DNA from 3 places in the Ureibacillus sp. FSL W8-0352 genome. Region 3 is predicted to be linked to each of the others. Evidence: riboswitches for the same ligand, from Rfam matches in the RefSeq annotation. Region 3 holds a riboswitch; each other region holds the start of a gene.

Region 1 (3,283 bases), 450 kb from region 3:
TAGGAGAAGCTCCTGGCATGATAGCATGAACTCCCAATTCCTCCAGCTTCTTCGCTAACACTACATCATCAGAAGTGTAAGGAAGGACAATAAATCCTTCTTCTAATAACATTTCTGATGCTCTTAATGTTTCAATAGGATCAGGGAGAAGAGTTTTATCATCCCCAATGACTTCGACTTTCACCATGTCACATAACCCTGAAGCTTTTGCGAGTTTCGCAATTCTCACTGCTTCTTCCGCTGTTTTGGCTCCTGCCGTATTCGGTAAAAGCGTGTATTTGGAAAGATCCAACATTTCTAAAAAGTTCGGTTGGGATGGTGCATAAATATTCATTCTTCTGACCGCAAAAGTTAAAATCTCTGCTCCAGATGCTTCTACCGCTTCCTTTTGAATCTCAAAATTCGGAAATTTCCCTGTACCTAACAACAATCTTGATTGTAAAACTTTATCTGCAATTTTTAACATGTTTATCCCCCTCCAACAAAATGGACAATTTCAATTTTGTCGCCATCATTCACTAGCTGCTTGCTGTACTGTTCTTTCAATACAATTTCGCCATTCTGTTCAACCACGACTATGCGATCTTGTAATTTATAAAACTTCAACAAATCTTCAACACTTTGAATACTACTTTGCACTTCTGTTTTTCGGCCATTAATGTAAAGATGCAACTTCATCCCCCTTTTTGAACAATATTTTTTAAATGGATTGCGGCTTCCTTTGGTTGACTCGATGAGAAAATGGTAGACATCACCGCAATGCCATGCACTTTTTTCTCCAGCACTTGTTCAACGTTGTCTGGCGTAATTCCACCAATCGCTATCACGGGAATCTGCAATTGTTCAACGATTTTACCTAGGGCATTCGTTCCTCTACCTGCCAATCCTTTTTTGCTGTCCGTTTCAAATACATGACCGAAAAGACAATAATCTGCCCTCGCTTCTTCAGCAGTTTTTGCTTCCTCAACGGAATGCACGCTAACCCCAACTCTCATATATGGGTACGCCGTTTTTACTTTTGCTGCCGGAAGACTGTTTGCTGGAAGATGTACGTTCCGTATACCCGTAAGTAGGGCTATATCAAGCCTGTCGTTAATAACAAGCCTTTCTTTCTCCACCCCTGCATAAATAAGTTCTTCTACTAGCGCAACGATTTCTGCGGGCACTTTACTTTTCTCGCGTATATGAATGTAATCAACAACATCGGCAATGGATGTAATAATCTCTTTCAGCTCTTTAATTGATTTTTTTCCATCAGTTATGGCATGCAGTTCCAATACATTGACTTCCTTTCATGCATTGACTTTTTCATCAGTCGGCCACATTTGCCTGTTGTATGCCATGTCCCAAAACATGTATTCAAATCGTGTTGTATTTAAGAAGATTTCTTCTAGTCGTAAAAGTTCAGATTCCGGTTTTCCTTCTGCCAATTGATTAAGCAAATCGAGATTCCATTGCGCTGATTGGCCAAACTCTTCGGAACTGTACATTTTTACCCAGTCTCCATATAATCCGTGTTCTTTAGCACCCTCGATTTCAGCAAGTTCACATCCAATTTCCCAGTAGCTCCATGCACAAGCTAAATGAGCAGCTGCAAGTTCAGCGATAGAACCATTTTGTGCAACAGCTAACATATAGTGCGTATATGCAAGCGTTACCGGAGACGGTTTTGCCTCTTCCAGCTCTTTTTCCGTTATGCCAAAACGACTCGCATATTTTCTGTGCAACGCCATTTCTCCATTCATTGTGTAATAAAGCAGGTTGGCAAACACCGTCATCACTTCAAGATTTGGCGCTTTCACCGCACCTAAAGCAAACAATTTGGAATAATCGATTAAGTATAAATAGTCTTGAATCATATAAAAACGGAATTTGTCAGGGTCCAATGTGCCTTCACCCAACTCTTTTACAAACGGATGTTCATGGTTTTTCCTCCAAGTCGACCAATACTTTTCTAAAAGTCGGTCAGTAAATTTCATCATTTCTCCCTCCCATTCAATTCACCATTAAAAAAAGCCACTTCAAAAATGAAGTGGCTTAAAACCCGAAATGCAAAAAGATATAATAATAGACAATACGAGTCCCAACAACCACTTCCCTTCGCTAGCATTACCTAGTGCAGGTTCAAAGGGTTGAGGCAATGCCTCTCTCAGCTAAAATGAATTAGCACCCCTAGTGATTTATAATGCTTTATTAAATTACAATCATTGTTACATGAACTCATAAAATTTTCAATAAGTTAAAATGAATATAAATTTTGTTATTTTATTCCAACTATATATAACTTTCTACTTCCCAGTGTCTCATTGAAAAGCATAATCTTTTTTAGCAGACTGGATATTCTTCAAATACTTTTAGCTAAAAATGTTTGCGGCTTCTACCATAAAATAAAGTTGCTCTAGCGATTTTTCGCTAAAGCAACTCTTGTTATTTTTGTCCCTTCTTTGTTTGTTTTTCCCATTGCAAAAGATGTGGATATGGGTCAAATGCCCATTCTGTACGGCCATTAAATTTATACATTCCGTAATGTAAATGTGGAGGGAATTTTCCACTCGTTCCTTCTTTACCATATCCAGAACTTCCTACGGCGCCAAGAATTGTTCCCGGTTCTACAATATCTCCAACTTTCAAATCTTTATTGAAATATGCTAAATGTGCGTAATAATGATACGTATTTTGATTATCCCGAATGCCAACTCGCCAACCGCCAAATTGATTCCAGCCCATCACTTCTACAACACCATAAGAAGTTGACAGAACAGGCGTTCCATAGCCTGCAAAAATATCCGTTCCTTCATGTATACGTCTTCCGCCCCATCCCCTGCTAGCACCCCAAGTTCCTTTATAGCTGTAATTATAGCCTCGAACTGGGAGGGGAAAAATATGCTTGTCTAACTCAATAGAATTGAAATGTTTATAAAGTATTTGAATGGTTATAATTTGATTGATAATTTTTTCATCTTTGTAATACTCCCATAAGGCAGTTTTAAAATCCTCTTCTGACGGGCCAAATTCGCTTAAATACGTTGCCATTGTATAAAGAATATCTTGGTCATGATTTCGATCTGCCTTGCCATCTCCGTTTCCATCAAGACCTTTCCCCCCAAAATATCCAATTGAAAAAGGTGAAGTATCTTCCTCATTTGGATTCAATTCTCCAACCCAAAATTCAGGAGAAAACTGAATCGCGATGATACTCTCACGCTTCGGAATATCCTTCCGTACTTCTTGGATATTTCTTTCATATTGATCGACCGCCGCCAAACGATACCATGGGACAAAT
Region 2 (3,283 bases), 2.1 Mb from region 3:
TGTTGAATATTTTATGGTTCAATACAGCAATTTGTTTCTCATCTACTTTCTGAGCATTCATGGTTTTAATCAGCTGTAGTAATAAAGTGAGGGAGTGATTCTACAGGTTGATTATTTTGAATTTTTTAAATGGTTAAAGAATAAGGGGCGGTATCGCTCCTTTTTGTGTTAATTAAGCTCATAAATCGTTTTATGATTACTGTTTTAAAAATGCCTCACGTTATTGAATATTTTTGTTATTAAAGGAAAAAAATAACAAAAAAGTGGTAATTTCCTTCATCCAGTTGCATAGTGAGGTGAATTGAATGATTATTAATATGTTAACTGTAATATTTGTCTTGATTTGTTGTATTGTAAGTTTTCTCCTTATGGTTTTCACAAAAAAAACTTTGTTGTTTCGATATATTCCAATAGTTATCATCACAGTTAGCTTCATCTTTATAACGATTAAATACTTCTTCTATTCATATTACTTGATAGTCACAAAATTATTTGATGGTGTAATCCTTGTTCTTTTCCTTACATTATGGTTCTTCATTATGATTGAACATGTCATTCTCGATTTCATTGAAGATTATTCAAACATCCGCTCATCTTTTCGTATCATGTATAATCGAATTAAGCGATTGAAGTTTCGTTATGTTCGATTACATTTCATAAAAAAAATTAAAAACCAAAGCCTACATTAGTGCACATATCGAATTGTTGAAGTAAACAGGAACAGGGAGGTTATATTCATGAAAATAACCATTGAATGGACGTATCATCATAAAGGATTGGAAACAACTTTTCGATCAGATGAAATGCCGCCAGTTCAAGCCCTATTGATTGCAGAAGAATTAAAGAAAACCGGAAAAGTAAAACATATGACCTTTATTGATCAATATGACAGTACATGGTCTGTTAAAGAAATAAAAAAATATTTAAAGGAAATCGAAACTGAGCCATCCAATGTGACAGTGTATTTTGATGGTGGTTATGATTTAGAAAGTCAAAAAGCCGGTTTAGGATTTGCCATATATTTTGAACAAAACGGAAAATCTTATCGAACTAGAAAAAATTTAATGCAACTTGGCTTAAGATCTAATAATGAAGCGGAATATGCGGCATTATACGGAAGTATTCTAGAGTTAGAAGTGATAGGCGTTCATCATCAAACTGTTCGATTCATTGGTGATTCACAGGTTGTTATTAATCAAATGAGTGGAGAATGGCCTATTTATGAAAAAGAATTAACAAATTGGGCGAATAAAATTGATGAAAAATTAAATCAACTAGCAATTAAACCTGAATTTGAATTAGTTTCGCGAAAAGGGAATGAAGAAGCCGATCGATTAGCAACTCAAGCATTGAATAATACCATAATTGAAGGAAAAATAGAGTTAGATTAATCGAGAAAAACTTGTGACATTCAATCTAGAATTTAAGTGATTTAGCTGTTTTATCTAGCAATCTTTTTAAATTCTATTAAATTATTTGAAAAAATAAAATGAAAATGTGTTATAATTTTCATAACAACTAAAAAATTATTAAATTTTGCAGGGGTGGCCTAAGTGCCTGAGAAGGTGATATCACCTAACCCTTAGAACCTGATGCAGCTAGTACTGCCGTAGGGAGCAAAATACCTTATCGTATGAATTATGATTATGTGTATTGTTGCTCTCCAAACTTGGAGAGTTTTTTTATTTCATATGATAATTGCAGGGGTGGCCAAGTGCCTGAGAAGGTGATATCACCTAACCCTTAGAACCTGATGCAGTTAGCACTGCCGTAGGGAGCAATGAAAGATTGTGTTCTATTTTCAAAGCTCTTTTGCGCCGTGCAAAGGAGCTTTTTTCTTTACATAAATTTTTACAATTATAGGAGGATATATATGAGCTTAATCAAAATAAGAAAAAAAAATCCATTAATTCATTGTATTACAAATACCGTTGTAACGAATTTTACTGCAAATGGTTTGCTTGCAATTGGAGCTTCACCAGTTATGTCAGATGAGCCATTGGATGTAGAAGACATGGTCGCTATTGCAAACGGATTATTAATTAATATTGGTACATTAAATAAAAATTCAGTAGAAGCAATGATATTAGCTGGCAAAAAAGCAAATGAACTAAACATTCCTGTCGTGCTTGATCCTGTCGGGGCGGGGGCTACAACATATCGTAAAGAAATTACAAAAAATTTATTAAAAGAGATTAAATTTGATTTAATCCGATGTAATGCTGGAGAATTAGCAGCAATTGCGGGAATTAATTGGCAAGCAAAAGGAGTTGATAGTGGAGAAGGAGAAATGGATATTACCCTTGTTGCTAAGGAAACTGCTCAAAAGTATGGTGCAATTGTCGCTGTATCTGGAAAAGAAGATTTCGTGACTGACGGTATAGAACACTATCCAGTTAGTGGTGGCCATGAGTTAATGACTCAAGTTACAGGAACAGGTTGTTTATTAAGTGCTATTTGTGCTGCAGCATTAACGTTGGATGGAGGAAAACTTGAAAATATTCGAAATGTATTAGCTGACTATAAAAAAGTCGCTGAAAATGCTTCGAAAGAAAAATACCTTGGTTCCTTCCAAGTTGAAATATTAAATGGATTACATCAAATTTCAAGAGGTGAATAACTGTGAATATTGTCTTGACAATTGCTGGTTCAGATAGCGGCGGGGGAGCTGGCATTCAAGCGGATTTAAAAACATTTCAGGAGCTAAATGTTTTTGGTACATCTGTCATTACCGCATTGACTGCTCAAAATACATTAGGCGTAGAAGGTATTTATCCTGCAACGTCTGAATTTGTGGAACAACAATTGAATACAGTTTTACAAGATTTTGAAGTGAAAGCATTAAAAACAGGTATGTTATTTTCTGCAGATATTATTAAAACGATTGCAAAAAATTTAATAGATAAAAATATTCAAATAGTCGTTGATCCAGTGATGATTGCAAAAGGTGGGCAAGCGTTATTGCAAGAAGAGGCCGTACAAGCGATGAAAAATGAATTATTGCCAATAGCAACCGTATTAACGCCTAATATTCCAGAAGCTGAGAAAATCACAGGTATGAAAATTGAAACAGCAGATGACATTCAACAAGCAGCAGCAAAGATTTTGCAACTTGGTGTTAATTGTGTAGTAATGAAAGGCGGACATTTGGAAGGTCCATCTGCTGTTGATACGGTCTTTTTTCAAGACGGCTCTTTCTTTCAATTAAAATCAAAACGAATTGATACGAAACATACCCATGGAACAGGGTGTACTTTTTCTGCAGCTATTACAGCAAATTTAG
Region 3 (3,283 bases):
TCGCTTTTCATCGCCGCCTTTCCACCACACAACTGCAAAGCAATTGGCAAGACTCGGCTCGGCCTCTGCTAAGGCTTTTGCAAACCAGCCGGCAAAAAGAGGTTCAGAACTTGAAACTTTTCCGATATTTCCTGCTTTTACTAGCAGACCAGATACGAAACTCCAAATAGGCAGTGCTGGAACATTCCCTGCCCATACATGGGTAATGAGTTCTGGTCCAATTGCTTTTGAAAAACCACCTTTTGCGCGCGGCTGAAAATGATCTAATAATAATGGATTTCCTAAATCTTCTACTAGGAAACGCTGGAGTTCGTGCTTGCGAAATGTTTTTAAAAAAGATGTAAGACCAAGGCGAATTACCTCCTCATCATAGCCGGTGACAATCGGAAGCAACTTTTCCGCCTGCTGTCGATAAGATGAACTGCGGTCCAAAAATTGTTCCGTTACATAACCGATGATGTCCACTACTGTTGATACCGACAGTGATTTTAAGATTTCCGCACTTTCTCTTTTCACCGTGTCAATGACCCTCTGCATTTGCTCTAATGTAAGGAGAGGCAGTTCCACTTCTAAATCCTGAAACTTCAGGATTTTCTTATCAAATTTCGTTTCTCCGATATTTGGAATATATCCAGCTGTTATTCTCATTTTGCTGTTCCTTTCGCCAATTGAATAAACTCTTCTACCGCTAGCGAGCATCCCCTTGCCTCGGCACCTTGAACTCTACCGAACAGATAAAATCCTTCATCAACCGCCATTCCTACATCTTCAGTAGCAACCGCCATTACGGAATTAAAGTTCGCTAAATCATAATGAACTAAAACACCACGTTCTCCTTCTGGAACCTCTTCACCTGTTAACGGATTGATGACTCTCGTACGAATCCAACTAGGTCCAGTTTTTATAGATGGAACGACCTCATTGCCATCATCATAAAATTGCGTGCTTAGCTCTGTTATGCCGTACATATTAATACAATTGCTTCTATCTACACCGAAATATCTTTCAAGCAACTGATAAAATTCATTTAAATCCAATTCCTTTGATTTATTTTTATAACCACCAGTATCAAGAATTTTGCTTCCCTTCGGCAGATTAAACGTTTTTCCTAAACGCTCCAATTCCTCAAACAAATGAACAAAACTGAAACTTGCTCCGAGCAAAGCAAATGGTTCTCCTGTTTTTTCGGCATGTTCCAACTCACTGATGATTTTTTGAATATGTACGCCGTTCTCTTTTAATAAATAGCAGCTGTCCTCTGTGCCAAACTCTTTCATGACAAGAGCTAAATAATGGGCTAAGGATGAGTGCGGCATTTTCTCTTCAGTTGGAAACAAAATTCCCATGCGGATGCGATTTGTTTCTTTCATAAACCGTTCTTTAAAGTTGATAATCATGGAAAGTTCTCTGATTTCGAGAGTGGAATGATAGTGTTTGCCTTGTTTTCCTTGGGTTGTTCCGCTTGTCATAAAGACTCTAACCGCTGCCTCTGGATCTGAACATGTCAATGGAACCTCTTTAAAGGCACTCATCGGCACATAAGGAATGTCTCGCCAATTTTTCACAAGCCGCGGTGTCTTTCCTTTTTGGCGGCAAAATGTTTGATAGGGGAGATTATGTTTGTATTGATAATTAAAAATATGTAAAGCCAAGCTATTAAACTCTTCTTCTGAAGCTTGATTCTTTTTGATAAATTGAGAAAGTTCCTCTATGATTTCTCGTTGCTGAGTCATCGGTTTTCACCCTTTCCGCAAAATAAAATGCACTCTGCCTAAGCAAAGTGCATAATTCGACTTACTACACTCCCTGCGCTGGCATTACCCAAATCAGGTTCAAACGGTCAACGACGGATTAGTCGTACTCTCAGCCTGCTTCCGCAAGCCCCCGGTTAATATATTCAGTTTCAATATAAAGTCTACTTATTCTTGTGAAAGATTGCAAATTTTTTTGAATTTTCATCCTAAGATTATGTAGATATTCAATTGGTTTTATTTTTTATTGTAAATGCAACAAAAGTTGAGTATAATGAACTAAAAATATTGCATTTACAACAAAATGAGAGGGGTTCATTATGAAAGAAGTTCTTCGTGAAATTGGGATGATAGCACGAGCACTAGATTCAATCAGTAATATCGAGTTTAAAGAATATGACTTAACAAAAGGTCAGTATTTGTACCTTGTACGAATATGTGAGAACCCAGGAATTATTCAAGAAAAGTTGGCTGAAATGATCAAAGTGGATCGGACAACTGCATCACGCGCAATAAAAAAACTAGAAATGAACGGATTTGTTGAAAAGCGAGAGGATCCACAAAATAAAAAAATTAAGAAACTCTATGCGACCGAGAAAGGCAATAATGTTTATCCGTTTTTAATAAGAGAACATGATCATTCTAACGCTGTAGCTTTACAAGGATTATCTGAAGTAGAAGTGGAAACATTATTCAATCTTTTGCAGCGGGTAAGAAAAAATGTTGAAAAAGATTGGGAATACGTTAAGAAGGGAAACAAACGAAATTATTGATATGAGGAGAGATGTTCACTATGACAATCAAAATAAAAACATGTACCCTTGAAGATTTGCACACATTACAAGAAGTGGGCATTGAAACGTTTTATTACACATTTAAAGATCAAAATTCACCTGAAAATATGAAAGTATATTTAGAAAAGGCATTTAATATAAAACAATTAGAGAAAGAGCTATCCAATATTCATTCACAATTTTTCTTTGTCTATTACCAAAATGAATTGGCGGGTTACTTAAAAGTCAATAGTGATGATGCTCAGACGGAAAAAATGGGCGATGAATTCCTTGAAATTGAAAGAATTTATATTCGAGAGAAATTTCAGAAGCATGGACTTGGAAAAGTCTTGCTAAATAAAGCGATTGAAGTTGCAAAGGAATGGAATAAAAAGAAAATTTGGCTTGGGGTTTGGGAAAAGAACGAAAATGCAATTGGTTTTTATAAGAAAATGGGATTTGTTCAAAAAGAATCTCATTCCTTTTATATGGGGGATGAAGAGCAGACTGACTTGATTATGATCAAAACATTGGAAGGTTGATTAGCATGTATATACCGAAATATTTTACAGTGACGGATATAGACGAAATCATTGATTTTATTCAGAAAAACTCCTTCGGCACAATTGTTTCGACATTTGAAAATAAACCAATTGCTACTCATTTACCGTTGGAGTTGCGAAAGCAAGGAGATGATTATTATATAACGGGACATTTAGCTATCAACAACCCTCAATGGAAAAGCTTTGAATCACAAAA

What was found. A riboswitch is a leader RNA that binds a small molecule or an ion and turns the genes downstream of it on or off. The one in region 3 is predicted to bind thiamine pyrophosphate.
Region 1: another riboswitch for thiamine pyrophosphate. It lies ahead of tenA (thiaminase II); the one in region 3 lies ahead of NST98_RS14030 (LuxE/PaaK family acyltransferase).
Region 2: another riboswitch for thiamine pyrophosphate. It lies ahead of thiM (hydroxyethylthiazole kinase); the one in region 3 lies ahead of NST98_RS14030 (LuxE/PaaK family acyltransferase).

What each region holds. Positions count from the first base shown of each region.
Region 1 covers NZ_JBBOQT010000001.1:2,328,979-2,332,261, forward strand. Annotated here, with positions in the region: gene NST98_RS11785 (thiazole synthase) at 1-466, opposite strand, end outside; gene thiS (sulfur carrier protein ThiS) at 469-678, opposite strand; gene tenI (thiazole tautomerase TenI) at 675-1,277, opposite strand; gene tenA (thiaminase II) at 1,293-1,979, opposite strand; TPP riboswitch at 2,079-2,184, opposite strand; gene NST98_RS11805 (M23 family metallopeptidase) at 2,428-3,283, opposite strand, start outside.
Region 2 covers NZ_JBBOQT010000001.1:695,604-698,886, forward strand. Annotated here, with positions in the region: gene NST98_RS03555 (reverse transcriptase-like protein) at 738-1,391, shown strand; TPP riboswitch at 1,531-1,633, shown strand; TPP riboswitch at 1,693-1,794, shown strand; gene thiM (hydroxyethylthiazole kinase) at 1,874-2,620, shown strand; gene thiD (bifunctional hydroxymethylpyrimidine kinase/phosphomethylpyrimidine kinase) at 2,623-3,283, shown strand, end outside.
Region 3 covers NZ_JBBOQT010000001.1:2,782,196-2,785,478, forward strand. Annotated here, with positions in the region: gene NST98_RS14025 (acyl-CoA reductase) at 1-648, opposite strand, end outside; gene NST98_RS14030 (LuxE/PaaK family acyltransferase) at 645-1,733, opposite strand; TPP riboswitch at 1,787-1,898, opposite strand; gene NST98_RS14035 (MarR family winged helix-turn-helix transcriptional regulator) at 2,072-2,524, shown strand; gene NST98_RS14040 (GNAT family N-acetyltransferase) at 2,545-3,066, shown strand; gene NST98_RS14045 (FMN-binding negative transcriptional regulator) at 3,072-3,283, shown strand, end outside.